One region of the Pantoea sp. X-Soil-YNGN-785 genome, then DNA from elsewhere that is predicted to be linked to it. Evidence: predicted binding sites of a transcription regulator. Region 1 holds the regulator's gene; each other region holds the start of a gene.
The links. The regulator CRP, encoded in region 1, controls carbon source genes, mostly activating them, when cyclic AMP is high. The targets are predictions, from matches to a motif close to ATGTGANNNNNNTCACAT.
Positions count from the first base shown of each region.

Region 1 (7,757 bases):
AGAAAGTCGCTCTGCTGGCTGGCGTCTCCAAAGCCACGGTATCGCGGGTTCTCAACGCGCATCCCGGCGTAAAGCCCGATACGCGTGAGAAAGTTCTGGCGGCAATCTCTGCCTGCGACTATCAGCCCAATCTGCTGGCGCGTCAGCTGCGTACGGCGCAAAGCAACATGCTGCTGGTACTGATCTCGGATATCACGAATCCCTTCTGTTCACGCGTGGTTCAGGGCATTGAGGCCGAAGCGGAACTGCATGGCTATCATATCCTGCTCTGTAACTCCGCCTCGCAGCTTCAGCGCGAAGCCGCCTATCTGAGTCTGCTGACCGGCAAAGTGGTGGATGGCGTGATTACCATGGATGCGGCCTCCGGCTTACAGGATTTGCAGGCGCTGATCGCCGGAGCCCCCTGGGTGCAGTGCTGTGAATTTGATCCGGATATTCCCGCCTCCTCGGTCAGCATTGATCACCTTGAAGCCGCGCGTGACACCGTCCATTACCTCGCCGGTAAAGGGCGTAAACGCATCGGGCTGGTCAATGGCGACATGCGCTACCTCTACTCGCATCATCGTGAAAAAGGCTACCGGCAGGCGATTGAGGAGCTGGGGTATGCGTGGTCTGGCGTCTCTTATACCTATGAAATCTCTCCTGAAGCAGGCAGTCAGGGGCTGAGGGAGTTGATGGCGCTGCCGGAACCGCCGGATGCAGTGTTTGCGGTATCAGATGTACTGGCGGTGGGCGTGGTTCATGCGGCGCTGGAAGCAGGTCTGCGCGTGCCGGAAGATCTGGCGGTCGTCGGGTTTGATGGCGTGCCGTTTACCCGCAGCCTGAATCCACCGCTGACCACCATTGAGCAGCCGATGAATCAGCTCGGCGCGCGCAGCGTGCAGCTGCTGCTGCAGAAGATCCGCAATCCGAATGCGCCGGTCATCCGTGAGGTGCTGCCCTGGACGCGCGTTGAACGCGCATCCAGCTGACTCAGTGCCAGATTAACAGCACGCAGGCCGCAGTCAGCAGCCCCATAGCCAGGTTAAAGATTTTCCAGGCACGACGGCTGCGCAGAATGCGGCCGATCATCGCGCCAAAAGCCATCCAGATCGCGCCTGACACCAGATTAACCAGAAACATGCCGACGCTTATCGCCATCACTGAATGACGATATGCATCACCCGCCAGACTGAAGCTGGCGACCGCGCCCAGCGCCATCAGCCAGGCCTTAGGATTGATAAGCTGCAGCAACCCACCCTGCCAGAACGGCATCGGCGCATCCGGTGCCTGATCGGTTTCCAGCTTTTCATAGCTGGACGTCGCTATCTTCCACGCCAGCCAGAGCAGATAGAGGCTACCAGCGATCTTCAGCACCAGGTGCAGAGACGGATAGAGCAGGATCAGACCGCCAACGCCAAAGGCCACCATCAGCAGCATCACCTGCATGCCGATCATGATGCCGATCATCAGCGGAATGGTGCGCAAAAAGCCAAAATTAGCGCCTGAGGCGGTGAGTAACATATTATTAGGCCCGGGCGTAATCGCCGCGACCCAAAGAAAGCCCAACATTGATAAGAAAAGACTCAGTTCCATGGCAATCGGGTACTCCTTACCCTTGCAAGAAAAAACTTATCGAAGCTAACAGTGTGATATGGAACAGACAAGCTTTTACCACATGAAATTTACCGGACCGGAAAACGAGCAATTCACGCCGCCTGACAGCCTGCGTAACGCCCACCTTCAGACGATGCTGCCGCGCCTGCTGCGTCGCCGTGTCACGTTCGTTCCTCACTGGCAGCGACTCGATCTGCCGGATGGCGACTTCGTCGATCTCGCCTGGAGCGAAGATCCACAACTGGCGCAGCATAAACCGCGCGTCGTGCTGTTTCATGGGCTGGAGGGCAGCTTTCACAGCCCCTATATTCATGGCCTGATGAACATCTGCCGTGCGCGCGGCTGGCTGGCAGTAGTGATGCATTTTCGCGGCTGCAGCGGCGAACCTAACCGGCTAAACCGTATCTATCACTCCGGCGAAACGGAAGATGCCCGCTTTTTCCTGCACTGGCTGCGTCGCTGGGGCCAGGTGCCGACCGTCGCCATCGGTTTTTCGCTGGGCGGCAATATGCTGGGCTGCCTGCTGGGCCAGCAGGGCGCAGCTGCCGAAGTGGATGCAGGCGTCATTGTCTCCGCCCCGCTGCTGCTGGAGCCGTGTAGCGTAAAACTGGAACGCGGCTTCTCACGCTTCTATCAATACTATTTGCTGGCGCAGCTGAAGAAAAATGCCCGCCGTAAACTGCACGCCTGGCCGGATACGCTGCCGGTTAATCTGGCGCAGCTAAAAGCACTGCGGCGACTGCGCGATTTTGATGATGCGATTACTGCCCGTGCCCACGGTTTTGTCGATGCAGCCGATTACTATCATCGTGCCAGCGCCATGCCCTGGCTGAAGCACGCAGAGAAACCGCTGCTGATCATCCACGCCAAAGACGATCCTTTTATGAGTGATGAGGTGATCCCGCACAGCAGCCAATTATCTGCCACTATTACTTATCAACTGACACCACACGGCGGCCACGTCGGTTTTGTCGGCGGGACATTACGCCAGCCCGAAATGTGGCTGGAACAGCGCATCCCGCAGTGGATCGCCCCTTTTCTGGATAACTGATCTCGTGATTATTCCCTGGCAACAGGTCTCTCCTGAGACCCTTGAAAATCTGATTGAAACCTTTGTGCTGCGAGAAGGCACTGACTATGGCGAGCATGAACGTAGTCTGCTGGACAAGGTGGCTGATGTGCGACGCCAGCTGGAAACCGGTGAAGTGGTGCTGGTATGGTCGGAACTGCATGAATCGGTCAATATCATGCCGCGCAAAGAATTTCGTGGCTGATGCACCCGGCACCCTTTCATGATAACAATGCTCATCGTCCGACCTCACAGGGAGCTTTTCTATGTCTGCACGTCATCCCATTATCGCGGTGACCGGTTCCAGCGGCGCAGGAACCACCACTACCAGCCTGGCATTCCGCAAAATCTTTCAGCAGCTTGACCTGCATGCGGCGGAGCTTGAAGGTGACAGCTTTCATCGCTTTACCCGCCCGGAAATGGATATGGCGATTCGTAAGGCGCGCGATCTGGGACGTCATGTCAGCTACTTCGGCCCGGAAGCCAATGACTTTGGCCTGCTGGAGCAGAGTTTTAAAGAGTATGGTCACAGCGGGCAGGGGCAGTCGCGTAAATATCTGCACACCTACGATGAGGCGGTGCCGTGGAACCAGGTGCCCGGCACCTTTACGCCCTGGCAGCCGTTACCGCAGAACACCGATATTCTCTTCTATGAAGGGCTGCACGGCGGTGTGGTGACGGCGCAGCACAACGTGGCGGAACAGGTCGATCTGCTGGTGGGTGTGGTACCGATTGTTAACCTGGAGTGGATTCAGAAGCTGGTGCGCGACACCGGCGAGCGCGGTCATTCACGTGAAGCAGTGATGGATTCCGTGGTGCGCTCAATGGAAGATTACATCAACTACATCACGCCCCAGTTTTCACGCACCCATATCAACTTTCAGCGCGTTCCAACCATTGATACCTCCAACCCGTTCGCAGCCCGCGCCATTCCGTCACTGGATGAGAGCTTTGTCGTGATTCACTTTCAGGGGCTGGAGGACATTGACTTCCCGTACCTGCTGGCAATGCTGCAGGGTTCGTTTATTTCGCACATAAATACGCTGGTGGTGCCTGGCGGCAAAATGGGGCTGGCGATGGAGTTGATCATGGGCCCGCTGGTGAAGCGGCTGATGGAAGGTAAACGGATTGAGTAAGAGGCCAGCAAAAAACCCTCAGATAGCAGATGCCTTTCGCAAAAATGTCAAACCGGCTTTTCTGCGGATAAAGGCTTACTGCTGAGCAGGCTTCAGGGAGCATACGCCTTTCGCAAAGATGCAAAACCGCCATCCCTGGCCCGCTATGCTTTGCTACAGGCGTATGCTCCCTTCGCTTCACGTCCGGCAACCGCATCCGGTTTCAGTAAGACCGCTACAGACAAACCATGGGCACAAAGAATCTGACAGCAATAGATAAGCTCAACACGCAGGGAACCGGGTCAGAAGAGGAAAGCGTCCCGCGCCAGGGACAAAAACGCCGGGAGCGTTTTTGAACAACGCAACGCGTTGGCCCGGCTACGGACGCACCTCAGGGATGAGGTGCGTAATTGCGCGGGCCGAGCATGCCATGGATGGCGGTTTTTGCGTCTTTCCGATCTGACCCGGTTCTCTGCGCAGGCACAGTCTTAAAGCAACCTGCAGCAGACACTGGAAGTGAAGTTAGCAGGTCTGCAATGACTACAGCTCAACCACCTCATAGCTATGCGTAATCGTCACACCTTTACCCAGCATGATGGCCACAGAGCAATATTTTTCCGCCGAAAGATCGACGGCGCGTGAGACCGCTTTATCCTGGAGCGCTTTTCCACTCACGATAAAATGCAGGTTGATGTGCGTAAAGATTCGCGGCGCCTCTTCACGACGTTCTGAGGTCAGTTTTACTTCACAATCAGCCACATCGTTGCGGCCTTTTTGCAGAATTGAAACCACGTCAATCGCGCTGCATCCGCCCGCCGCCATCAGCACCATCTCCATTGGGCTGGGCGCTTTATCACCCGAATTCCCATCCATCAGTATCTGATGGCCGGATGAGGATTCTCCGAGGAATGTCAGCCCTTCTACCCATTTCACTCTTGCCTGCATGATTTTTGCTCCGGAATACGCTGTTTTGTCGCCAGAGTACGCTTTCACCTGGTAAACAGCAATCCAGAGAAATCCGCCCGTAGCTGAAGCGAGACAACAGAAGACAGTCGGCAAAAGCTGTGCTACAAACAGTGCTGAAAATATTTTTCGTCACCCGATGGCGAAGCCGGGAAGAATGATGCGCACTGCGCCTGATGCGGCCCGAATAATTTCCTGAAAAGGAAACGCTTGAAGCTTTCACCGCCTGACAGGGAAAACTGCCCCCTGTATTTTGGGCACGATTACAACAGAGGATAATAGCGAATGGTTCTCGGCAAACCGCAAACAGACCCTACACTCGAATGGTTCCTGTCCCATTGCCATATTCACAAGTATCCATCCAAAAGTACGCTGATTCACCAAGGTGAAAAAGCAGAAACGCTTTACTACATCGTGAAAGGTTCCGTCGCGGTTCTGATTAAAGATGAAGAAGGCAAAGAGATGATTCTTTCCTACCTGAATCAGGGCGATTTTATTGGTGAGCTTGGCCTGTTCGAAGAAGGTCAGGAGCGCAGCGCCTGGGTACGTGCGAAAAGCGCGTGCGAAGTAGCGGAGATTTCTTACAAGAAATTCCGTCAGCTGATCCAGGTTAACCCCGACATCCTGATGCGACTCTCCTCGCAGATGGCGCGTCGCCTGCAGGTCACGTCTGAAAAAGTGGGTAATCTCGCTTTCCTCGATGTCACCGGACGCATTGCACAGACTCTGCTTAACCTGGCGAAGCAGCCAGATGCCATGACGCATCCCGACGGCATGCAAATTAAAATCACTCGTCAGGAAATTGGCCAGATTGTGGGTTGTTCACGTGAAACCGTGGGCCGTATTTTGAAGATGCTGGAAGATCAGAACCTGATCTCCGCACACGGCAAAACTATCGTCGTTTACGGCACCCGCTAATTCCTGTCATCCACGGCGTGATGGCAACATCACGCCGTTATTGTTTGTGTTGGGCCGATGTGGCGTCGAATCATTTACCATCCTGAAGTTAACTACGCCTTGCGACAAACGCTGGTGCTCTGTCTGCCGGTGGCGCTGGGCTGGCTGGCTGGCGACCTGCAAAAAGGTCTGCTGTTCTCGTTAGTGCCCGCCTGCTGCAATATCGCCGGTCTTGATACTCCGCATAAACGCTTCTTCAAACGTCTGATTGTAGGCGGCAGCCTGTTTGCCCTCGGCAGTTTTCTGATCCAGTGGCTCACCCTGCATGCGATTCCACTGCCGCTGATCCTCTTCGCTATGCCTTTGCTGCTTGGCGTCACCGGTGAGATCAGCCCGCTGCATGGTCGCCTGCTGCCCGGCACCCTTATTGCCGCCATCTTTACCCTCAGCCTGATTGGCCGCATGCCCATCTATGTCACTCCGCTGCTCTATATCGGCGGCACGCTCTGGTATGGGGTATTTAACTGGTTCTGGTTCTGGCTGTGGAAAGAGCAGCCGATGCGTGAGAGCCTGAGCCTGATCTACCGCGAGCTGGCCAACTACTGCGACGCCAAATATACCCTTCTGACGCAGCTGACCGATCCCGAAAAAGCGCTGCCGCCGCTGCTGGCTCACCAGCAGAAAGTGGTCGATCTGATCAACACCTGTTATCAGCAGATGCACATGCTGTCGGCAAGCCGCGATCACAGCCATAAGCGGCTGACGCGCGCTTTTCAGGTGGCACTCGATCTGCAGGAGCATATCTCGGTCAGCCTGCACCGCCCGGAAGAGGTGCAAAAGCTGGTGGAGCAGAGCCATGCTGAAGCGGTGATCCGCTGGAATGCCAAAACCATCTCGGCCCGACTGCGGGTACTGGCGGATAACATCCTTTATCACCAGTTACCCGACCGCTTTGCGATGGATAAACAGCTCGGCGCGCTGGAGAAAATCGCCCATCAGCACCCCGATAATCCGGTGGGTAACTTCTGTCTTTATCACTTCAACCGCATTGCGCGCGTGCTGCGCACCCAGAAGCCGCTTTACCAGCGCGACCTGATGGCAGACCGCCAGCGCCGCCTGCCGCTGTTACCGGCGCTGCGCAGTTATCTCTCGTTTCGCTCGTCGGCGCTGCGCACGGCGGGTCGCTTTGCGGTGATGCTGATGCTGGGCAGTGCGCTGGCGCTGTTCTTCAACATCCCTAAGCCCTACTGGATCCTGATGACCATTATGTTCGTCAGCCAGAACGGCTACAGCGCTACCCGCGTCCGTATCCAGCACCGGGCGCTGGGCACCTTTGCAGGACTGGTGATTGCGGCTGCCACGCTGCGGCTGGCGGTGCCGGAGTCACTGGTACTGCTGATCATGCTGGCGATCACCTTTATCAGCTATCGCTTTACCCGCCAGTTCTATGGCTGGTCGATGATTGGTTTTACGGTCACGGCGGTTTACTCGCTGCAACTGCTGTCACTGAATGGCGCACAGTTTCTGCTGCCGCGACTGATGGATACGCTGATGGGCTGTCTGATCGCCTTTGGCGGGATGCTGTGGCTGTGGCCGCAGTGGCAGAGCGGCTTACTGCGGCAAAACGCCCACGACGCGCTGGAAACCTATCAGGATGCGCTGCGGCTCTTGCTGGGCGATGAACAGTCGCCAGAGAAACTGGCTTATCAGCGCGTGAAAGTGAATCAGGCACACAATGCGCTGTTTAACTCACTGAATCAGGCGATGCAGGAACCGGCATTCAACTCCCGCTATCTGAGTGATATGCGGCTCTGGGTCACCCACAGTCAGTTTATCGTCGAGCATATCAATGCGATAACGATTCTGGCGCGCGAGCACACGATGCTGACCGCCTCGCTGGCTCAACGCTATCTGCAATCCTGCGAAATTGCGCTGCAGCGGTGTCAGCAGCGGCTGGAATATGATGGTGAAAGCTCACAGGTGAATCTGCTGGATGACCTGGAGAACATCAGTGAAGGACCGATCACGGTGGTGGAACAGCATGTGCGGCGCATTCTCGATCACCTGAGCGTGATGTACACCATTTCATCGCTGGCGTGGAACCAGCGACCGCAACA
Region 1 covers NZ_AP035942.1:3,604,090-3,611,846, forward strand. Annotated here, with positions in the region: gene AC6I8E_RS16835 (LacI family DNA-binding transcriptional regulator) at 1-971, shown strand, start outside; gene AC6I8E_RS16840 (LysE family translocator) at 973-1,575, opposite strand; gene AC6I8E_RS16845 (hydrolase) at 1,634-2,647, shown strand; gene AC6I8E_RS16850 (YheU family protein) at 2,652-2,870, shown strand; gene AC6I8E_RS16855 (phosphoribulokinase) at 2,932-3,801, shown strand; gene AC6I8E_RS16860 (OsmC family protein) at 4,321-4,725, opposite strand; gene crp (cAMP-activated global transcriptional regulator CRP) at 5,029-5,661, shown strand; gene AC6I8E_RS16870 (YccS/YhfK family putative transporter) at 5,719-7,757, shown strand, end outside.

Region 2 (7,757 bases), 1.4 Mb from region 1:
CCTGAGTGCGGATAACTGTGTTGAAGCCGCGCAGCTGGGCTGTGCCGGACTGGACTTCAACTCTGGCGTGGAAAGCGCGCCTGGCATCAAAGATGCCCGTAAAATTGCCGCGGTGTTTCAGACACTGCGTGCCTACTGATTTGCCTGGCCTGCTCTACGGCGGGCCCGAGAAAGGAAGATAAAAAATGACGTTACTGAATCCCTACTTTGGCGAATTTGGCGGAATGTATGTTCCGCAAATCCTGATGCCAGCCCTGCGCCAGCTGGAACAGGCGTTTGTCGACGCCCAGAAAGATCCCGAGTTTCAGGCCGAATTTACCGACCTGCTGAAGAACTACGCGGGCCGTCCTACTGCCCTGACGCTGTGTAAAAATCTGACGAAAGGCACCAAAACCCGCCTCTATCTCAAGCGTGAAGATCTGCTGCACGGTGGCGCGCATAAAACCAACCAGGTGCTGGGTCAGGCGCTGTTAGCCAAACGCATGGGCAAAAACGAAATCATTGCCGAGACCGGTGCCGGTCAGCATGGCGTCGCTTCTGCGCTGGCCTGTGCGCTGCTGGGCATGAAATGCCGCATCTATATGGGCGCGAAAGATGTCGAGCGTCAGTCCCCTAACGTGTTCCGTATGCGTCTGATGGGCGCAGAAGTGATCCCGGTTCACAGCGGCTCCGCCACGCTGAAAGATGCCTGTAACGAAGCGCTGCGTGACTGGTCCGGCAGCTATGAGACCTCACACTACATGCTCGGCACTGCGGCGGGTCCGCATCCCTTCCCGACTATCGTGCGTGAGTTCCAGCGCATGATTGGTGAAGAGACCAAAAAGCAGATTATGGAAAGAGAAGGCCGCCTGCCCGATGCGATCCTCGCCTGCGTAGGCGGCGGTTCAAATGCCATCGGGATGTTTGCCGACTTTATCGATGAAACCAGCGTGAAGCTGATCGGCGTTGAGCCTGCGGGTCACGGCATTGAAACCGGCGAGCATGGCGCACCGCTTAAACATGGTCGCGTCGGCATCTACTTCGGTATGAAATCGCCGATGATGCAGACCCACGATGGCCAGATTGAGGAGTCTTATTCCATCTCTGCCGGCCTCGACTTCCCATCGGTCGGTCCGCAGCATGCGCATCTGAACAGCATTGGTCGCGCGGAGTATGTCTCTATTACCGATAATGAGGCGATGGACGCCTTTAAACAGCTGTGTCGCGCAGAAGGGATTATTCCGGCGCTGGAGTCTTCTCACGCCCTGGCGCACGCCCTGAAGATGATTCACGCTGAACCAGAAAAAGAGCAGTTGATTGTGGTCAACCTCTCTGGCCGCGGCGACAAAGATATTTTCACCGTTCATGACATTCTGACAGCGCAGGGAGAAATCTGATGGAACGTTACAATCAACTGTTTACGCGGCTGTCAGCGAATAACGAAGGCGCTTTCGTTCCTTTCGTTACGCTGGGCGATCCCTCTCCGGAGCTTTCACTGCGCGTGATTGACGCGCTGGTGGAAGGTGGTGCAGATGCACTGGAGCTGGGTATTCCCTTCTCCGATCCGCTGGCAGATGGCCCGACCATTCAGAACGCGACGCTGCGCGCCTTTGCGGCGGGCACCAACACCAGCCAATGTTTTGAAATGCTGGCGACTATCCGCCGTAAATACCCGGATCTGCCGATTGGCTTGCTAATGTACGCTAACCTGGTCTTCACCAACGGCGTGGATGAGTTCTATGCCCGTTGTGCTGAAGCCGGTGTGGATTCAGTGCTGGTGGCGGATGTGCCGGTTGAAGAGTCTGCGCCCTTCCGTCAGGCAGCGCTGCGTCATGGTGTCGCACCCATCTTTATCTGTCCGCCTAACGCCAGCGATGAGCTGCTGCGTGAGATCGCGTCACACGGACGGGGTTACACCTATCTGCTGTCACGCGCGGGTGTGACCGGTGCTGAAAACCGCGCCAGCCTGCCGCTGAAGCATCTGATCGACAAGCTGCGTGAATACCACGCCGCGCCACCGCTGCAGGGCTTTGGTATTTCAGAACCGGAACAGGTGAAGGAGGCGATCGCTGCCGGTGCAGCGGGCGCTATCTCCGGCTCTGCGATTGTCAGAATCATTGAAAAACACCATGCAGAGCCTGAGGTCATGCTGAGTGAAATGAAGAATTTTGTCAGCCGCCTCAAGGCCGCCAGCCGTTAATCCTGCCATCATGCCTTATCGCGCGATAAGGCATGATTTGTTTCCTTTTTTTTCATTCCGCTATTTGCCCTTTTTGCAAAATCTGCACCACAATGACAATGCGCCGTTACGGTAACGTCGCATCCATTTTGTGACAGGGAGAGAAAGCAATGAAATTCGTTAAACTGCTGACAGGTGCTGTACTGGCGGGCGTGGTTGCGCTGACACTGAGCGCCTGTGCGCCAACCGCAACCAAAGAGGGAACCGGTGGCTATATTGATGACACCGTGGTGACCACTAAAGTTAAAGGTGAACTGCTGAAAGATGACTCGCTGAAATCGACTGAAATCAACGTAGAAACCTTTAAAGGTAAAGTTCAGCTGAGCGGTTTTGTTTCATCACCACAGATGGCGAATCGTGCCGTTCAGGTTACGCGCAGCGTGCCGGGCGTGAAATCAGTCGTCAACAATATGCAGATCAAATAACGTCTTAACAGACAAAAAAAGGCCGCTCATTCAGCGGCCTTTTTCTCATCAGAACCGGTATCCCGCCCCGAAGAAGAAGACCCATGGGTCGATGCGCATATTGATGTTCTGCTGCTCGCCAGCGGCTTTGAACTTCACTTCCGTATCAATATCCATGTACCACACCGACGCATTCAGCATCCAGTCGCGGTTAATCTGGTAATCCAGACCGACCTGGCCCGCCACACCCCAGGAATCCTTGACGCTGAGATCGGTCAGGCCAGCATCGCGACCGGTCTGGTTAAAGTCGGCATCATAAAAGGTGGTGTAGTTGATCCCCACGCCAACGTAAGGGCGCGCTTTGCTTTTACTGTCGAAGAAGTAGTACTGCGCCATCAGCGTCGGCGGTAACTGGCGTACGGTAGCCAGCGTACCGGTCGGGCCAAGACCCACTTTGTGACGGAAAGGCGTGGCGGCCAGTAACTCGACACCGATATTGTCCGTTGCCATGTACGTGAAGGTCAGTCCCAGCTGCGTGTCGTTAGTGGCGCTGAACTCACCCATACCTAACACGTTATCGGAACCCTCGGTGGGCCGGACGGTGGCGCTGCCGGCACGCATAAAGAAGTCGCCTGCTTCGTGGGCCATCGCCAGTTGAGGCAGAGCCAGGGCCAGCAGCATCGCGCATTTTGCCAGTTTCATTATCACTCCTTTGCTTAATGTTAATGTCGCGAACGGAATCGCTTTTTTTGCTGGCAATTATTTAACGTGATTTACAGAAAATTGCACTCAGTAGCCCTGAGATAAATTACTTAAAAAACAATGAATTGATTTAGATCAATTTCGGCGCTTTCAGCAGCACGCAAATACCGCTTGCTGAATAATTTTGCCAGCTCTATGTTGCTTATCTTCATTGTTGATTTTGGTTCGATGCCCTGGGAGGGGCGGGTGATCAAATGAGTGAACTCTCTAACCCTTGTGTCAGCTGTGGCGCCTGCTGCGCCCATTTCCGCGTCTCATTTTACTGGGCTGAAGCCGACGATGCGGGCGGTCTGGTGCCCACAGAATTAACAGAGCCGTTAAGCCTGTTAATGCGCAACATGCGTGGTACGAACGATCGTGCGCCTCGCTGCGTCGCCCTGCAGGGTGACATTGGCGGCTGCGTTTCCTGCGGCATTTATGAACAACGCCCGACGCCCTGTCGGGAGTTCTCAATGTCGGGTGAAGAAGGTATCCATAACGAAGCCTGCGATCGCGCCCGCGCGCGTTATGGCCTTCCTCCCCTTTTTGCGCCCTCTTTACCTCATATTACAGAAAGTTATGCCCTGCCGGGTGCCCCGGAGCTGCCAGAACATGTACAATCGCCGGGTTAATTAACCCGGTTCCTCCAAGGAGTGTACATGTCTATCACGGCAAGCTCGTTATACCGTGACACAGGAAATTTCGCGCGCCATCAACTGGCTACGGTGCTGTTGATGTCGCTGCTGGCCGCGTTTGTCACCGTCATGCTGGTGCATGTGCTGACACCTGGTGCCGATCAGATGGCCATCCTGCAGCAGGGCGATGACAGCGCCAGTTCGTTGTTTGAGATAGTGCAGAATATGTCACCGGAACAGCAACAGGTGCTGCTGCGCGCCTCGGCGGCCAGCACCTTTGCCGCGCTGATGGGGAATACGCTGCTGCTTGGCGGTATGCTCTATCTGATTCCGATGGTCTCTTCCGGCCAGCGCGTCAGTGCGTTGCGGGCCATTGGCGCGTCAGCACCGCTGCTGCCAAAGCTGCTGCTGCTCACCTTCCTGATGACGCTGGTCGCGCAGCTGGGCTTTATGGTGCTGGTGGTGCCAGGCATTCTGCTGACGATCCTGCTGTCGCTGGCGCCAGTGATGGTGGCCAGTGAGAAGATGGGTGTCTTTGCTGCCATGCGCGCCAGCATGCGGATGGCGTGGAAGAATGTCAGGCTGATCGCCCCGGCAATTCTGCTCTGGCTGCTGGCTAAAGTCATTGTGATGCTCTTCTTCTCATCGCTGACGGTATTACCCCTCAATGTCTCGTCGGTGATTTTTACCGCGGCAGGCAATGTGGTTTCAGCCATGTTGATTATCTATCTCTATCGGCTCTATATGCTGTTACGTTGATTGACGGTGTGCCTTCGGACACATTCGCAGCCAACTCTGAATGGAAAAACTATGAAGCAGCTACTCGACTTTCTTCCCCTGGTGGTCTTTTTCATCTTCTACAAGCTGTATGACATTTTTGTCGCCTCGGGCGCACTGATTGTGGCCACCGGCCTGGCCCTGGTCGTCAGCTGGGTGCTCTATCGCAAACTGGAAAAGATGACGATTTTCACCTTTGTGCTGGTGGCCGTCTTTGGCACCCTGACGCTGGTGTTCCACAACGATGAGTTCATTAAGTGGAAAGTCACGGTGATCTACACCCTGTTTGCCGCTGCCCTGCTTTACAGCCAGTGGTTTATGCAGCAGACGCTGATTCAGCGCATGCTGGGTAAAGAGCTGCAGTTGCCTGATGCGGTCTGGCGTCGGCTGAACGTCGCCTGGGCGCTGTTCTTTCTGATCTGCGGCCTGGTGAACATCTATGTCGCCTTTTGGTTATCTCAGGCGTTTTGGGTTAACTTTAAAGTGTTCGGTCTCTCCGGTCTGACCTTACTGTTTACCCTGCTCAGCGGGCTTTATATCTGGCGTCAGATGCCGCAGCAGGAACAAAAATAATCATCTGCCCGGTACGCCGGGCATTTTTTTAGCATTCATCTGCATAAGAAGTGGAAGCAATGAGCGAAAAACATAAATTGCCGCAAGGCGAAATGGTGCTGCGTACGCTCGCCATGCCGGCAGATACCAACGCCAATGGCGATATTTTTGGCGGCTGGCTGATGTCTCAGATGGATATGGGCGGCGCTATCCTGGCGAAAGAGATCGCTGAAGGGCGCGTTGTTACCGTGCGCGTCGACGGCATGTCATTTATGAAGCCTGTCGCGGTGGGTGACGTGGTGAGCTGTCATGCAAGCTGTCTCCGGACCGGCAACAGTTCGATGACGATTAATGTGGAAGTGTGGATTAAAAAAGTGTCGTCTGAGCCCATCGGACAGACCTACTGTGCCACAGAGGCGGTCTTTATTTATGTGGCGGTCGACAATGAGGGCAATTCACGTCCTCTGCCAGCCGGTCGTGCCAATCAGCAGCCTGCCGGATAAGTAACGGGTCAGGCGGCTTCTGCCTGACCCGACGCCTTATTCAATGCTGGCACCACCATTAATTTTAAACACAATATTCATGGTAAGACCCTGTCCTGGCTGTCCGCTCTGATAGCGCCATTTTTTCATCGCCTGCTTAACATCCCGCTCAAACATATTGCGCGGTTCAGCAGAGAGAATCTGGATGTTATCCACCCGTCCGTCGCTGTCCACATCAAACTTCACCCTGACACGCCCTTCTACCCGCAATGCAAAAGCACGTTGAGGATAACCAGGCTTACTCACGCTCAGTGCCTTAGGGCCGTTTGATGCCGACGCGGTAGGAGCCGGCGTCGCTTTTGGTGCCGTCGCCGGTTTGCTTTGCGTCGCCGGTGCTTCCTGCTTAAACGGATCGGCCTGAGGCTTACTCTCCTGACGCGGCTTCACCTCGCGTTTTGGCTGCTGCCGTTTGTGCTCCGGCTTTGGTTTAGGCTTCGGCTTCGGTTCAGGTTTCGGAATGGGTACCGGCTCCGCTTTTGGCGGTTCCGGCACGGGCTGCGGTTCCGGCTCCGGTTCAGGCTGCGGTTCAGGTTGTGGCGCAGGCGGCTCTGCGATAGCCGGTGCAGGCTCGGGCTGAACTTCAGGCGCGACCATGGTAACGCTGATGGGCTGGGATGCTTTGGGTACCTCAATCACCTGCTGGAATGAAGCATAAAGAATTCCGGCAATCACGACGCCATGCAGCGCAACAGACAACAACATAGAGACAGGGGTGCGTTTAGGTAATGGCATAGTCAGCGTAGTCATAACAGTCGCAGTGATTGAATAGAACAGCGATTTTAAATGCAAATAGCAATCAGTTTCAATAACTCCCGCCATCCGGCCTGAAGAAAAGCGCTTTTTAGCCCTTTATGCTGAGCCATTAACCGCCCACAGGTTTCGTTTGCACTCTAATCGTCAATCCCTTAACGTGTTGCAAAATTCTGATAACCAGGAGTTCCTTAGTGCTTTACGTCATTTATGCAGAAGATACTGCAGAGTCACTGGAAAAACGTAACGCCGTGCGCCCTGCCCACCTGGCGCGACTCAAACTGCTGCAGGAAGAGGGACGCCTGATCATCGCAGGCCCGATGCCTGCTGTGGATAGCAACGATCCTGGCGTGGCGGGCTTCACCGGCTCAACCGTTATTGCTGAGTTCCCATCATTAGAAGCCGCGCAGTCCTGGGCCCAGGATGATCCTTACTTTGCGGCGGGCGTCTACAAACAGGTCTCGGTTAAACCGTTTAAACGCGTCTTCTGATAACGTATCTGCAGTCAGAATGGCTTCTGTGCCTGGCACAGAAGCCATTTTTGCTTTGAATATTCAGAGAGGAAAGATGCAGATAATCATTCTGGGGCTGCTGGCAATGATCGCTTTACTGATTGGCGGTGCGCTATACCTCTGGCGAACAAAGGGCTGGCGTAATAAAAAGCAGTGGATTGTGATGCTGATCGTGCTGGCGGCAGCACTGCAGTTGGTGAATGTCACGCTGATGATGACGTCACAACGTCTTTCGGGTTAATTATTCATACAGCTTATTAACGTGAATACCCTCTGCGAAACAGGGCTTTCGCACTGCATTACGCCTCTGCCCATACGGCTGAACGCGACGATCTCTGTATAACCGTTAAGCGCTTATTCATGGCTAAGCGGGCCTGCCTGCTCAGTTAACCCGCTTTGATTTCCCGTCACTCACTGGCATAGTTGCGTTGAATTAACCCCTGTCCAGAATCAGACCGATCAGCGCATGATAGTGCTGCTCTTCTTCCGGGCTGGTGACATGCTGTAAACGGCTGATGAGTTTTGAGCAAATCGCTTTACGATTCAGGCTACGACCAGAGGCGATAATTTCCGTCACCACAGAACCCAGAATGGCCTGCTGGGAAGGCTGCGCAGCACTGTGTAAA
Region 2 covers NZ_AP035942.1:2,170,500-2,178,256, forward strand. Annotated here, with positions in the region: gene trpCF (bifunctional indole-3-glycerol-phosphate synthase TrpC/phosphoribosylanthranilate isomerase TrpF) at 1-139, shown strand, start outside; gene trpB (tryptophan synthase subunit beta) at 186-1,376, shown strand; gene trpA (tryptophan synthase subunit alpha) at 1,376-2,179, shown strand; gene AC6I8E_RS10100 (BON domain-containing protein) at 2,329-2,643, shown strand; gene ompW (outer membrane protein OmpW) at 2,692-3,324, opposite strand; gene AC6I8E_RS10110 (YkgJ family cysteine cluster protein) at 3,579-3,995, shown strand; gene AC6I8E_RS10115 (YciC family protein) at 4,023-4,757, shown strand; gene AC6I8E_RS10120 (septation protein A) at 4,809-5,348, shown strand; gene yciA (acyl-CoA thioester hydrolase YciA) at 5,408-5,830, shown strand; gene tonB (TonB system transport protein TonB) at 5,867-6,616, opposite strand; gene AC6I8E_RS10135 (YciI family protein) at 6,814-7,110, shown strand; gene AC6I8E_RS10140 (hypothetical protein) at 7,187-7,372, shown strand; gene ycgZ (regulatory protein YcgZ) at 7,565-7,757, opposite strand, start outside.
Region 2: the regulator CRP is predicted to act here: its motif matches at 3,448-3,465, upstream of ompW (outer membrane protein OmpW).

Region 3 (7,757 bases), 180 kb from region 1:
GTTCGCGCCCGTCATCACTGGCTGGGTGCTCGACACCACCAAATCGTTCAGCCTGGCGCTGATGATTTGCGCCTGTGTGACGCTGGTTGGCGCACTCGCCTACCTGCTGCTGGTGCGCCAGCCGATCACCGACGGCGAATAAGCACGGCTGACGGCGGCTACGTCAGCGCCGTCAGGGTGACGCCATATTTTGCACCGTAGCGTTTAATGCCCGCCATCACCTTCTCTGTACTGAGTGGAGGGGGTGGTGGCAACAGCGGTGCCCGTTCACGCAGCGCCGAGTCGAAGCGGGCAAACGTCGCGAAATCACGCGGGAACCGCGCTTCATCCACCCCAATCAATGCCCCCTCATCACGCGCATGGGATAACAGTGCCTGCCAGCGATCAATCTCCGCCAGCCCGATGCTGTCGGTGCCGTGAGAAAAGAGCATCATGTCGATGTTGCGGAACGGTGGCTGTTTTTCGAGGAAGCGTTGCAGCGCCGCCGCGGACGGTTCGGTACAGAACACCAGCCAGAACGGAATCGCCTGCTGCTGCTGGGTACACCAGGGATCCATCAGCAGGAAACTGTCCACCGTCAGCCGGGTCGATAAAATGCCCGCTGCCAGATACCAGTCGCGATAAATCTCCGCCACCACAAAACTCATTGCTTCCGGGTCTTCGTAACGAATCTCCATCAGCTTCCAGTTCTGCGCCGCCGCCAGTTTTTTCAGCGGGGAAATCAGATAACCATCCAGGCCCCACTCCGCTTCCGGCACGTGGTCAGTGATGTCAGGCGGCGTCCAGCGCTCGCGGTCAATACCGTAATGCGCCAGATATTCCGCTACCCGCGGGCCGCCCTGCAAATACTCTTTTTCGGTTGCGCCACCGAGCGCGCCAAACTGAAAGAACGAGCGATCGCTGGTGCGTGTCACCGGCCACTGGCGGGTGCAGTGGTTGATAAACAGCGTTGAACCCGCGGGCAGGCTCCCCATCAGGAATTCATTGAAAGCCAGCGGCAGTTCGCGCAGTTTCAGCCGGAAATAGCGCATCTGGTCAAGCATCAGCCGATCCTGATTCGGGTCATGCATATGGTGCACCGCCAGCCTCGGCCAGGCGGCCAGCAGTGCAGCAGCGATCTCTTTGCCCTGCTCAAAGCTCGCCATCGCATCATCGGGATCGCTGTTGGTCGCCCGCACCGGACAGAGAAAGGTCTGCGGCAGCCAGGGCACGCCCATCGCCGACGCCAGATGCACCAGCGCGCCGTTCGACGAGCCAATAAACGCCGCCGGATAATCCTGCTGCGGGTACTCGCTGACCATCCATTCTGCGATGCCTTCCACATCCAGCTCGCCCGCCTGACGCAGGCTGATACCTTCTGCCATGCCGCCCAACGCATAGCCCCACTCACGCAGCCCGGTCGGCAGACGGTTCAGTGAGGGTAGCAGCCGGTCAAGTGTCGGTGACTGGCTCGGACTGGCAAAGGGACGATCGTGGAGCGCATTGGCCAGCGCCAGCAGCATGGCGGCGGCCGAGTCAAAACGGGCGATGCCTTTGGGCGGTTTACTCATGCTGATTCTCCTGCTGAATGCGCGCCAGGAACGGGCGAATGGCGTTGCAGAAACTCCACGGATAGACGTAGTGCAGCGTGTGCGTGCCGTCGCGCAGCGTCAGGCGTTCACTGTGCGGCATCAGAGCAGCAAGCTCATCCAGCCAGCGCGCCCGACAGATCGGATCGCGCGAACCGCGCAGCAGCAGCGTCGGCGCAGTAATGTAAGTCAGACGATGCTCGATGCGGTCACGCAGCATGGCGCGCATCGTGCCAAAGGCGCGCCAGAGCCCCGCTTTAGCGTAATCGATGCGGGCCAGCGGCCCCGGCGGACGACGCGTTTCCAGGCGGCCATTACGCCAGCTGCGCCACAGCTGACGCGGCAGGCTGCGGGCATGACGATCGACCGTCGGCCCCTGCAACACAAGCCCCGCCACGGCCTGCGGATATTTCACCGCCAGTGCCGCCAGAATCTGACAGCCAAACGAGTTGCCGACCCAGATGGCACGCTGAAACCCGTTGTGCTGCAGCCAGAGCCAGAGTGCGTCAGCCTGCTCATCCACGGACATGATCGGCGCAGAAGCCGGCAGCGCACTGGCCCCAAACCCTGGCAGATCCGGTACCAGTACGTGATAGTCGCGACCCAGCGCCAGCGCCAGCGGCTCCATCGCCCGGCCCGACATCACCAGACCGTGAACCAGCACTACCGGCAGTCCCCGATCTTCATTGGGCGTGACGCGGGTAAACATGCGCCAGTCGCCCACCTGCTGAAAATAACCCGCCAGCCCGGCGTGATGACTGCGCGGCGACACCGGCGGTGTCTGCTTCAGCGCCTGCCAGCGTTTCATGCCCCAAAGCGTAGCTGCCACACCTAATCCCACGCCTGCCACAATCGCTGCCTGTTTTCGTCGATGCTTCCGGATCATCCGCTGCTCCTGATTTGGGAGGAATAATTCAGTGTAGGACGGGATCGGGTTGGGGGCGGGTTATCCGCGTGATGGTGTGAAAAAGTATGGGGTTTCGCATAAGAAGAAGCGGGCGTTGCGGGTGATGAACTCTGGCGGGGAAACTGTCTGGTGTAAGCGGGAAGGCAAGAGACAATACGAATTTCAGGCAATAAAAAACCCGCACTGGGCGGGTTTATTTTATTATCAGCAGAGCTTATCTGCTCAGACTTATGTCTTCATCGCTATTGTAAACGTCGCTGATAATGAGCGCGGCTTACAGCGCTGTGACGTTGCCAGCTGCAGGGCCTTTAGCGCCATTTTCAATGGTGAAGGAGACTTTCTGACCTTCATCAAGCGTTTTGTAGTTATCACCCTGGATAGCAGAGAAATGCACGAATACATCTTTGCTGCCATCATCGGGAGTGATAAAGCCAAAACCTTTATCTGAATTAAACCATTTTACTAAACCAGTCATTTTGTTAGACATAGATATTTCCTTAATCGATTAGCCACTAAGAGCGGCGAAGATGGCCTGTAGTTCGAGATTTACTTATTGGGCACTTAGGAGGAGGCTTTCGAAGAAGGATATCTGTGGATAACACTTGAACTGAAGACTACTTTACTAAAACTGCTTTCATAAGGTCTGTGTTCCAAACCGATGACGCATTAAGACATAGCAATAATAATTTAGCAACGTATATGCTTATTTATTTTAACCATTTAAATGCTTAGATGGCTGAATGGGGAGAGGAGGAGCAGAAAAGATTCACCAGAAGTACCAAAACGCGGTTTTAAATCAGTGAGAAGCAAGAGCAGCAAAAAACAGAGAAGGTGATAATCACAGGTCGATCCCTGACCGCGATTATCGAGGGTTTCTTGCGGGGTGCTTAATACATGGCACCCGGCGGTACGTGTTTGAACGTCTCAACGTAAGCGCGGAACACGTGTTTAATGATGCGTTTCATAGAATACCTGTTTCAAATTTAGTTGAAGATATACTGAAAAAGTATAGCCTCTGTGCGTTTTAACAGCAAATAAATTTGAACCAGATCACAAAAATGGGGCTTTTTCAGGCAAAAGCCCTAGCCCATATAGCCAAGATGTTGTAACAGAATGGTGGAGCCAACGGCGATTAAGACGACGCCGCCCAGCACTTCCGCCCACTTGCCCAGCACCGGACCGATAAAGCGCCCGACCAGTACGCCTGTCGTCGCCATTACCGTGGTAGCAGCACCAATGGTCAGCGCGGTGGTGATGATATTCACCTGCAGGAAAGCCAGACCGACACCGACCGCCAGCGCATCCAGGCTGGTGGCGACGGCGGTGGTTGCCAGCACCATAAAACCATGACTTTGCGGCGCTTCGCAGGGTTCTGCAACGGCCGTCTGACGGAAACCTTCCATCATCATACGGCCACCCAGAAACGCCAGCAGGCTGAAGGCAACCCAGTGATCCCACGCCATAATGTAACGGCTGGCGGCCAGGCCAAGCGCCCAGCCAATCAGTGGAGTCAGCGCTTCAATAGAGCCAAAGATCAGACCGGTACGCAGCGCTTCTTTAAAACCAGGACGATGCAGCGTGGCACCTTTGCCCAGCGCAGCAGCAAACGCGTCCATCGACATACCCAGTGCAAGAATTAAAGTGGCAATAAAGGTCATGATTTATTCACCTGGGGCGAAAAAGCGGCAATTCACGCTGAATTCACCACACAAAGTGTTCAGTTATGAAAAAGTGGGCGCAGTCTACCACGCAAACTCAAAGATAAAAAGACAGTAAAATCAGGGATTTAAGTATAGCAAAGGCTATAACTCTTATCATTCGCTATGAATGGCGCTAAGTCGATGGTGGCAAAGCATTTTCTCCGTGCTGACCTGACCGGTTCAGGCTGCGGGGTGGCGCTTTGCCGCACGCCACCATTGAACCCTGTCGCCGATTACCGGAAAATGCCGGGCTGATAAATATGGGAAACCGGTTATGAATAACCCTTTTGAGACGTTGATCGTGCCGGGTGGCATTTTGCTGCTGGGCTTTCTCTCGGCGCTGCTGCTGCCCGCGCCCGCTTTTAGCGTGACGGTGGCGCAGCATCTGTTGCAGATGTTCCATTTGCAGGATCTGAATCAGCTCTACACAGTGGTGTTTTGCGTCTGGTTTTTAGTGCTCGGCGCACTGGAGTTTTTTGTGATTCGCTTTGTCTGGCGTCGCTGGTTCAGGAGCTGACCGCCTGCGCATCGACCAGCGCTTTTAGCCGTTCGGCGCTACGCGCATAACCCTCACGCGGCAGATGTGCCGCACCCAGTATCAGGCCCGCAGCGTGTTGATCGGCCTGCTGATACCAGATCGACAGCGGCGACGGGGCCATGCCCCACTCTGCTGCCTGCTGCGCAATCACCTCATCCGGCGTACCGGCGGGTAAGCGGACAATCACCGCCAGCCCGGCGCGTTGCAGGTCGGGAAAGTAAGGATGGAGCGCCGCGATCATCTGCTCCAGCCGCTCCTGATAGACGCGCTTCATGCGCCGCAGATGCCGCATAAAGTGACCTTCACGCAGAAACTCCGCTACCGCATTGTGCAGCAATCCCGAAGAGGCTGGCGCAAGCAATGCACACACTTCGCCGAACCGGGTCGTCAGCGCCGGCGGAACCACGATAAAACCGAGCCTCAGTTGCGGCGTCAGCGTCTTACTGAAGGTGCCGATGTGCAATACCCGCCCTTCGCTGTCGAGCGCAGCCAGTGCCGGTGCCGCGCGATTGCCGGGCTGAAGCTCGCCGAGATAGTCATCTTCGATAATCCAGCGCTGCTCGCGGCTGGCCCAGTTCAGTAATGCATGGCGGCGCGCCAGACTCATCGTTATGCCAAGCGGCGCCTGCTGTCCCGGCGTGACCAGCGCGAAAGCGGCATCCGGCGCGCGGGCCATCCCCGCCTCCACCTGTAACCCTTCAGCATCCACCGGCACAGCAACCGGCGTAACGCGCAGCGCGTCAACCGCACGACGCGCCACCCAGAATCCGGGATCTTCCAGCCAGGCCGTTTTGCCCTGAAAATCCATCGCCAGGCCAATCAGGCCCATCGCACCCGCATAGCCGCTGGTAATAATGATCTGGTCCGCCTGACAGCGCAGGCCACGCGCCACTGCCAGATAGGCCACCAGCGCCTGGCGCAGCGTTAAGCTGCCGCGTGGATCGGGATAACAGGCCGGTCTGCTGACCTGCATGCGCGCCTGACGCTGCAGAATGCGCAGCCAGACTTTAACCGGGAACGCATCACTGGCCGGAATGCCCATCTGAAAGGTCAGCGGAGGCGCTTCAGCCGCTTCTGTGCCCGCCAGCAGCTGGCGTTCAGGACTGGCGATGGCCGGTTTTAACGGCGGTAGTGCGCTGACGAAGGTGCCCGCCGCACCTCTGGCCTGCAGAAACTGACCATCGACCAGCATGTCATAGCTGGCGCGAACGGTGCCGCGCGCCACGCCGAGCTGTGCCGCCAGATCGCGACAGGAAGGCAGACGCGCACCGGGCGGCAAGCGTCCTTCCCCAATCGCCTGCTCAATCAGCTGGCGTAGCTGTTCGCTGAAGCCACGTGACGTGCCGCGCTGGAGCGTCAGCGTCGAAAGCGGCGATGGACCAGTCAGACTCTCATTTTTTGGCACTTTATCTGCTCCATTGAAAGGCCGAGAATCGCCCCATCAACCCCAGGAGGCAATAAGATGAGCGAACGTATCGATTTTCACAGTGCGGCACCAGCAGGCATGAAAGCGCTGGGCGGCGTGTATAGTTATCTGGCGCAAACCGATCTGCCGCTCACTTTACTGGAACTGCTGTTCCTGCGCATATCGCAGATTAACGGCTGCGCTTACTGCATTGATTTACATACTAAAGCGCTGAATAAATCGGGTATGGGCTGGGATAAGATCGTATTGACCCAGGTCTGGCACGAATCCGGCACGCTGTTCAGCGATAAAGAGAAGGCGGCCCTGCACTGGGCTGAATGCCTGACGCTGATTGCTCAACAGGGCGCGCCGGATGCCTGCTATGACACATTAAAAGCGCAGTTTAGCGAGAAAGAGATTGTCGATCTGAACATCGCCATTGGCCTGATGAACACCTATAACCGCATGGCGATAAGTCTGAAAAAGCTGCCTGCCAGTGCGAATCAGTCATAAGTGAATCCGATGCGTGCACCGGCGTGCACGCATTTTCAGACTCACAAAAATGTAACATTATTTTTACACAAGCAGCTATTCAGGCTCTCTTCACCTGATTCCTGTTATTCCTTATTGCATAATAAATCGCTAAATTTCAGCGAATTAAATAATTCCGCACCGTTTGCACCCATTTCTGCGTTGCACCAGCATAGGGCTTTTACGCAACAACTCTTTTCAGTTAACCTACTGACTTCACTCTAAAAAACCGCTAATACGCCACTGCCCGTGATGATTAATTCTTATGCTGAATCATTTCTGCATTTAAAAAATAAACAAATGTTTAATTCAGATGCGAGAATGTTATATTCGGATGACAAAGCATAACGTGCAGTTAACGCGTTATCACCGCTTTAACCCTATACCTGAGACTTAACCTTTGAGAAATAGCGCAACGCGCTCGAAAGAAGCGTGACTATTTCGCCTGCGAAACTGTTGGGCTTCAGGTCAACAGAAGAGGATATGTCGCCTCATGTGCAATTCAGCTATAAACCTTGCGCTCGCGATGAGTGCCATGGCAAAGGACACCACTACTACCGCGCAGGAGCGCAAAGACGTTGACGTGCTGCTGATTGGCGCAGGTGTGATGAGCGCTACCCTCGGTGCATGGCTGCAGGACTTAGAGCCGGACTGGTCCATCGAAATGGTGGAGCGGCTCGACAGCGTGGCCGAAGAGTCGTCCAACGGCTGGAATAACGCGGGCACCGGTCATGCGGCGCTGGCGGAGCTGAACTATACGCCTCAGCAGGCGGATGGCAGCATCGACATCTCCAAAGCGGTAACGATCAACGAATCGTTCCAGATTTCCCGCCAGTTCTGGGCTTATCAGGTCCAGAAAGGCAACCTGCGCAACCCTGAAAGCTTTATTCACAGCACGCCACACATGAGCTTCGTCTGGGGCGACGACAATGTCGAGTTCCTGCGCAAGCGTTTCAGTGCGTTGCAGAAAAGCACCCTGTTCCGTGGCATGGCCTACTCCGAAGATCCGAAGCAGATTGCCCGCTGGATCCCGCTGGTAATGAATGGCCGCGACCGCAGCCAGAAAGTGGCCGCGACCTGGACAGAGATGGGCACCGATGTGAACTTC
Region 3 covers NZ_AP035942.1:3,788,363-3,796,119, forward strand. Annotated here, with positions in the region: gene AC6I8E_RS17670 (MFS transporter) at 1-142, shown strand, start outside; gene AC6I8E_RS17675 (hypothetical protein) at 159-1,550, opposite strand; gene AC6I8E_RS17680 (alpha/beta fold hydrolase) at 1,543-2,454, opposite strand; gene cspE (transcription antiterminator/RNA stability regulator CspE) at 2,750-2,962, opposite strand; gene azuC (stress response protein AzuC) at 3,363-3,440, opposite strand; gene mntP (manganese efflux pump MntP) at 3,558-4,133, opposite strand; gene AC6I8E_RS17700 (DUF1158 domain-containing protein) at 4,450-4,692, shown strand; gene pdxR (MocR-like pyridoxine biosynthesis transcription factor PdxR) at 4,682-6,118, opposite strand; gene AC6I8E_RS17710 (carboxymuconolactone decarboxylase family protein) at 6,176-6,631, shown strand; gene mqo (malate dehydrogenase (quinone)) at 7,143-7,757, shown strand, end outside.
Region 3: the regulator CRP is predicted to act here: its motif matches at 3,514-3,531, upstream of azuC (stress response protein AzuC).